Regions from separate parts of the Streptomyces griseus subsp. griseus genome, predicted to be linked through region 2. Evidence: riboswitches for the same ligand, from Rfam matches in the RefSeq annotation. Region 2 holds a riboswitch; each other region holds the start of a gene.
What was found. Region 2 has a riboswitch for thiamine pyrophosphate ahead of D6270_RS25345 (thiamine ABC transporter substrate-binding protein). Riboswitches for the same ligand answer to the same signal wherever they lie in the genome.
Positions count from the first base shown of each region.

Region 1: another riboswitch for thiamine pyrophosphate. It lies ahead of thiO (glycine oxidase ThiO); the one in region 2 lies ahead of D6270_RS25345 (thiamine ABC transporter substrate-binding protein).
Region 3: another riboswitch for thiamine pyrophosphate. It lies ahead of thiC (phosphomethylpyrimidine synthase ThiC); the one in region 2 lies ahead of D6270_RS25345 (thiamine ABC transporter substrate-binding protein).

Region 1 is NZ_CP032543.1:1,651,000-1,653,257, forward strand. Features, by position in the region: gene D6270_RS07635 (NAD(P)/FAD-dependent oxidoreductase) at 1-456, opposite strand, end outside; gene D6270_RS07640 (avidin-fold protein) at 486-827, opposite strand; TPP riboswitch at 872-984, shown strand; gene thiO (glycine oxidase ThiO) at 982-2,190, shown strand; gene thiS (sulfur carrier protein ThiS) at 2,187-2,258, shown strand, end outside.
Region 2 is NZ_CP032543.1:5,582,977-5,585,234, reverse strand. Features, by position in the region: gene D6270_RS25350 (ABC transporter permease) at 1-164, opposite strand, end outside; gene D6270_RS25345 (thiamine ABC transporter substrate-binding protein) at 218-1,318, opposite strand; TPP riboswitch at 1,400-1,516, opposite strand; gene rlmN (dual-specificity RNA methyltransferase RlmN) at 1,583-2,258, opposite strand, start outside.
Region 3 is NZ_CP032543.1:3,834,301-3,836,558, reverse strand. Features, by position in the region: gene thiC (phosphomethylpyrimidine synthase ThiC) at 1-751, opposite strand, end outside; TPP riboswitch at 744-878, opposite strand; gene D6270_RS17085 (YibE/F family protein) at 949-2,258, shown strand, end outside.

The DNA of each region.
Region 1 (2,258 bases), 3.9 Mb from region 2:
GTCGTGGCTCTGCTCCAGGACGGGCCGCAGCCGGGCGGCGTCGTCGAGGGTGCGCAGCAGATGGACGCCGGGGACGCCCTCGGTGCCGGGCAGGGCGATGGGCTCGGCACCGGTCGCCAGGACGAGGACGTCGTAGGGGACGGGGCCGCCCGCCGTGTCCAGGACATGGTCGGCGGCGCGCAGGGCGGTGACGTCCAGGCCGAGGCGGAGCGTGATCTCCAGCGCCTCGAAGTCGACGTCGAAGGCGGAGTCCTCGGCCTTGCCGAGCAGCACCGCCTTGGACAGCGGCGGCCGGTCGTAGGGCTGGTGGGGTTCGGCGCCGATCAGGGTGACGGTGCCGGTGAAGCCGGCTTCCCGCAGGGCGACGGCGGTCTGCACACCCGCCATGCCCGCTCCGACGATCACGGCGTTCCGTGTGCGCTGCCGCGCCGCGTGGTGTTCCGTCTGCTCGCTCACGCGTACCAGTCTATTCATCTGACTACGGATCAGATGATGACTTCCTCCACCACGCTCGTCCCGCCGCCCTCCTGGGACTCCCACGCCCAGCGCTCGTCCAGCCGCACCCGGCCGTCCGGGAGTTCGGAGACGGTGGAGAGGCAGTGTCCGGAAGAGGTCGTCCCGTCCTCCTTGAGCTGGACGTAGCGGAAGTCGAGGGCGTCCCCCCGGCGGGTGCCGACGAGATGGCCGCGCACCACGTCACCGCCCGCGTACTCGGCCCAGACCGTGCCGCCCCGCTCGTGGTAGGTGAAGCGGGTGCGGGTACCGACCTGGCCCGGGGCCTGGTCGGCGACGGGCGACAGGACGAGTCCGTCGAGTGAACGGGCCACGGCGGCTGCTCCCTTGTCGGCGGCGAGCGTTAGGCTGGCCACGGTAGAACACTCGCGGGAGCCCGGACGCACCGGGCTGAGAGGGAGGCTGGGCGGCCTCCGACCGTACGAACCTGATCCGGGTCATGCCGGCGAAGGGAGGGGCTGGACACCCATGCGCGTCTCGGGGAAAGCCTCCGGAATCCCGGGGGGAAGCTCAGGATCCGACGTCCTCGTCATCGGGGGCGGGATCATCGGCCTGGTCACCGCCTGGCGGGCGGCCCAGCGCGGGCTGGGCGTCACCGTGGCCGACCCCGATCCGGGCGGCGGCGCCGCCCAGGTCGCGGCGGGCATGCTGGCCGCCGTCACCGAACTGCACTACGGCGAGGAGATGCTGCTCGGCCTCAACCTCGCCTCCGCCGCCCGCTATCCGGAGTTCGTCGCGGAGCTGGAGGCGGCGAGCGGCCGGGAGACCGGTTTCCGCACCTGCGGCACGCTGGCCGTCGCGCTGGACTCCGACGACCGGGCCCATCTGCGGGAGCTGCACGCTCTCCAGGAGCGCTCGGGGCTGGAGTCGGTCTGGCTGAGCGGCCGTGAGTGCCGCCGTCTGGAGCCGATGCTCGCGCCCGGGGTGCGGGGCGGGCTGCGGGTGGACGGTGACCACCAGGTGGATCCGCGCCGGCTCGCGGCGGCGCTGCTGGCCGCGTGCGAACGGGCGGGGGTGGTGTTCCGCAGGGCGGCCGCCGAGCGGCTCACCGTCAGCGGGGGCCGGGCCGCCGGGGCGATGCTCGGTGACGGTACGGAGCCGGCGGCCGACCAGGTCGTGCTGGCGGCGGGCAGTCTCAGCGGGCGGCTCGCGGGGGTGCCCGAGGAGGTTCTGCCGCCGGTCCGGCCGGTCAAGGGCCAGGTCCTACGGCTCACCGTGCCCCCGGCGTACGCCCCCTTCCTCAGCCGGACCGTGCGGGCCGTCGTCCGGGGCGGCCACCTCTATCTCGTACCGCGCGAGAACGGAGAGCTGGTCGTCGGCGCCACCAGCGAGGAGATGGGCTGGGACACCACGGTCACCGCCGGCGGCGTCTACGAGCTGCTGCGCGACGCCCACGAGCTGGTGCCCGGCATCACCGAGCTGCCGCTCACCGAGACCCGGGCCGGACTGCGCCCCGCGTCCCCCGACAACGCCCCGCTGCTCGGCCCGACCGCCCTGCCTGGTCTCCTCCTCGCCACCGGCCACCACCGCAACGGCGTCCTGCTGACGCCCGTCACCGGCGACGCGATGGCCGAGGCGCTGACCACCGGCGAGCTGCCCGAGGTGGCCCGTCCCTTCACCCCGGGCCGGTTCACGTCCGCCGGCTCCGCCCCCGTACTCCAGGAGCAGTCCGTATGACCCCTCAGGTATCCGTCTCGGTCAACGGGGAGCCGCGCAGCCTCGACGCCGGCACCGCGCTGGACCGG
Region 2 (2,258 bases):
GCCTGCCAGGTGGTGAACCAGAGGACGTCGAGGATGTCCGGGCGGGACAGTACGTCGCCGATCCGCCCGAACTGCCAGACGCCGTCCGTCCTCAGCCCGCGTCCGACGATGGAGGCGACGGGGTAGGCGAAGAGGACGGCGAAGAACGCGACGGGCACGGCCATCAGGCCGAGCCGTACCGCCGCTCCGCGCCGCCCGCTTCCTCCGGTGGGACCGGCTACTTCACGACGAGCGAGTGCCACGACCGGACCCACTGCTCACGGTTGGCGGCGATCTTCTCCGGGGCCACCGTCGCCGGCTTGTCGACGCTCTCGCCGAACTCGGTGAAGACCTCCGGCAGCTTCGCGTCCTTCACGACCGGGTTCACGAACATGTTCAGCGGCACGTCCTCCTGGAACGTCTTGCTGATCAGGAAGTCCAGCAGCGCCTTGCCGCCCGCCTCGTTCTTCGCGCCCTTCAGCAGCCCGGCGTACTCGGTCTGCCGGAAGCAGGTCCCGGTGGAGACGCCGGTGGGGGCCTCCTCGGGCTGCGGGTCGGCGTAGAGGACCTCGACGGGAGGGCTGGAGGCGTAGCTGACGACGAGCGGCCGGTCCGCCTTGGCCTTCCTGCCGCCCGCGGAGCCCGAGAACTCCTCGTTGTAGGCCTGCTCCCAGCCGTCGACGACCTTGACGCCGTTGGCCTTGAGCTTCTTCCAGTACGCCTCGTAGCCGTCCTCGCCCTGGGTGGCGACGGTGCCGAGCAGGAAGCCGAGGCCGGGCGAGGAGGTGGCCGCGTTCTCGGTGACGAGGAGGTTCCTGTACGCGGGCTTCAGCAGGTCCTCGAAGGTCTGCGGCGGCGCGAGCTTCTTGTCGGCGAAGAACTTCTTGTCGTAGTTGACGCAGATGTCACCGGTGTCGACGGGCGTCACGCGGTGCCGGCCGTCCTGCTCGGTGCCTGCCAGGACCCGGTCCAGGCCCTTGGCCTCGTACGCGGTGAAGAGGCCGTTGTCGAGGGCGCGGGAGAGCAGGGTGTTGTCGACGCCGAAGAAGACGTCGCCGCGCGGGGAGCCCTTGGTCAGGATCTCCTGGTTGAGCGCGGCACCGGCGTCGCCGCTCTTGAGGAGCTGGACGGTGTAGCCGCTCTCCTCGGTGAACTGCTTCAGCACGTCTTCCGAGGCGTTGAAGGAGTCGTGGGTGACCAGGGTGACGGTCTTGGAGCCGCTGCCCTTGGACGCACCGGATCCGGCCGAGGCGTCGTCGGAGCCGCCGCAGCCCGCGAGGACGGTGACGCCGAGCACCGCGGCGAGCGCGGTCGACGCGTACTTCTTGGTGGTGTTCATGTGATTCCTCCTGGAGGTGACCAGGAAGAGACGCGGCCCCGCCCACGACCGGACGTACCGGAAGCGGGCAGGGCGCAACAGCTTGAGTAAGGTCCGAACTTCCTACCCGGAATGACCCGGGCGAGGTTCAGAGGGTCTGCGGCCAACCTGTCCTCGGTGCCGCACTCTCAGCGCTGTGGCGCTCCCCTGTCGGAATATGAAGTTGATTTCGCGCCCAGGCTACACCGGCGGTTTCCGGCCGGTACGGGTGAGGCCGTCGGCCCCTCAGCGCTCGGAGGCCGCCAGCTGCCCGCAGGCCCCGTCGATCTCCTGGCCGCGGGTGTCCCGGACGGTGACGGGCACGCCGTGGGCCGCGATGGCTTCGACGAACGCCTTCTCGTCCTCGGGGCGCGAGGCGGTCCACTTGGAGCCGGGCGTCGGGTTCAGCGGGATCAGGTTGACGTGGACCCGCTTGCCCTTGAGCAGCCGGCCGAGGAGGTCACCGCGCCAGGCCTGGTCGTTGATGTCCCGGATGAGGGCGTACTCGATGGAGATGCGGCGGCCGGACTTCTCCGCGTACTCCCACGCGGCGTCCAGCACCTCGCGGACGTTCCACCGGGTGTTGACGGGGACGAGGGTGTCGCGCAGCTCGTCGTCCGGGGCGTGCAGCGAGACCGCGAGGCGGCACTTGAAGCCCTCGTCGGAGAAGCGCAGCATCGCCGGGACGAGCCCGACGGTGGAGACGGTGATCCCGCGCTGGGAGAGACCGAGGCCGTCCGGCTCGGGGTCGGTGAGGCGGCGGATCGCGCCGACGACACGGTTGTAGTTGGCGAGCGGCTCGCCCATGCCCATGAAGACGATGTTGGAGAGCCGGGCCGGACCGCCGGGGACCTCGCCGTCGCGCAGGGCGCGCATGCCGTCGACGATCTGGTGGACGATCTCGGCGGTCGACAGGTTGCGG
Region 3 (2,258 bases), 1.7 Mb from region 2:
CCCACTCACGGGTGGTGTGGATGTTGCGGCCGGTGGAGAGGTCCATGACCGTGTCGGCGCCCCACTTGGTCGCCCAGGTCATCTTGTCGACCTCCTCCTCGATGGAGGAGGTGACGGCCGAGTTGCCGATGTTGGCGTTGACCTTCACCAGGAACCGCTTGCCGATGATCATCGGCTCGATCTCGGGGTGGTTGACGTTGGCCGGCAGCACGGCCCGGCCCGCCGCGATCTCCTCCCGCACGACTTCGGCCTCGACGTTCTCCCGGATGGCGACGTACTCCATCTCCGGGGTGATCTCCCCCCGCCGGGCGTATGCGAGCTGCGTGACGGGCCGTCCGTCGCGGCTGCGGCGCGGCTGACGCGGACGGCCGGGGAAGACGGCGTCGAGGTTGCGCAGCCCGCCGCGCGGCGAGGTGTGCTTGAGCCCGTCGTCCTCGGGGCGGACCGGGCGGCCCGCGTACTCCTCGGTGTCGCCGCGGGCGATGATCCAGTTATCCCGCAGGGGAGCGAGGCCCCGGCGGACATCGGTGTCGATGGCGGGATCGGTGTACGGCCCCGACGTGTCGTACAGCGCCACGTCCTTGCCGTTGGTGAGGTGCACCTGTCGGACCGGCACCCGGAGGTCCGGGCGCGAGCCCTGGACGTACCCCTTGTGCCAGCCGATGGACTTCCCGGCCTCGTCGTCCGGAGTGCCGTCCGGCGTTCCGTCGTTCTGTTTCGAGGCAGGCGTGCGTGCGTCCGCTGTGGTCATGAGACCTACTCCCTACGCCGGCATTACCCGGTAACAGGTTCGGCGGTCGGCGCAGCCATGTCCCGTACGGATGTACGGCGATCAGCGCCCTCTCAGCCCGGTGCTCCGAGCTCCCGCGTGTGCAAAGGTGCCTCCACGCTAGCGTCCTTTCCGGCGAGCTGACCAGAGGGCCCTCCCGTTCTTGCGATGATCGCCCCGTGACCTCCCCCCAAAGCGACCCCGCACCCCAGCCGCCCCAGGGCCACAGCCACGGACATACGCACAGCCATGGTCCCGCCGCCCCGGTCTCCAAGCATCTGCGCAAGGTCATCGCCGCCGTCCTGATCCCGTTCGCCACGGCGGTCGTCGTCGGCCTGATCGCGTTCTGGCCCGGCGGCGTCCCCGCCCACGAGCGCACCGGCGTCGGATTCGACCGGCAGACCCAGGACGGCAAGGTCGTCCAGGTCGTCAAGGTCGACTGCGCCGACGTCAACGCCTCACAGGTACCACCCACCGGTGACACCTCCACCCCCTCGGGCCGCGAGGCCGTCAACGAGCAGCAGGGGGAGTGCGCGAAGGCGACCGTCGAGGTGACCAGCGGCGACGACAAGGGCCGTAAGTTCGTCGAGGTGGTCCAGCCGGACGCGCCCCGCCAACTGCGCGAGGGCCAGGGCGTGGTCGTGGCGTACGCCCCCGACGCGCCCCGCGACCTCCAGTACAGCGTCACCGATGTGAACCGGAAGATCCCGATGACGCTGCTGGCGGCGATCTTCGCCCTGGCGGTGGTCGCGGTGGGCCGGCTGCGCGGGGTGATGGCGCTGGTGGCGCTGGCCGTCTCGTTCGCCGTGCTGACCCTGTTCATCCTGCCGGCGATCCTGCAGGGCTCGAATCCGCTGGTGGTGGCGGTGATCGGGGCCAGCGCCATCATGCTGGCGGCGCTCTACATGTGCCACGGGGTGACGGCCCGTACGTCCGTCGCGGTCATCGGCACGCTGATCTCACTGCTGCTGATCGGGCTGCTCGGCTCGCTGTTCATCGGCTGGGCCGATCTGAGCGGCAACACCGACGACAACACCGGCCTCATCCACGGTCTCTACCCGGACATCGACATGAGCGGTCTGCTGCTGGCCGGTGTCATCATCGGATCGCTCGGGGTACTCGACGATGTGACGGTCACCCAGACCTCCGCCGTCTGGGAATTGCACCAGGCGGACCCGCAGATGGGCTGGCGCGGGCTGTACCGGGCAGGTATCCGCATCGGACGGGACCACATCGCCTCCGTCGTGAACACCCTGGTGCTGGCGTACGCGGGCGCGGCGCTGCCCCTGCTACTGCTCTTCTCCATCGCCCAGTCCAGTGTGGGCACGGTGGCCAACAGCGAGCTGGTCGCCGAGGAGATCGTCCGGACGCTGGTCGGTTCGATCGGTCTGGTCGCCTCGGTGCCGGTGACGACGGTGCTCGCCGCGCTGGTGGTCTCCGCCGACCGTCCGGGCGCCTCCACCCCCTCATCCACGGCCGCCGCCCCCGC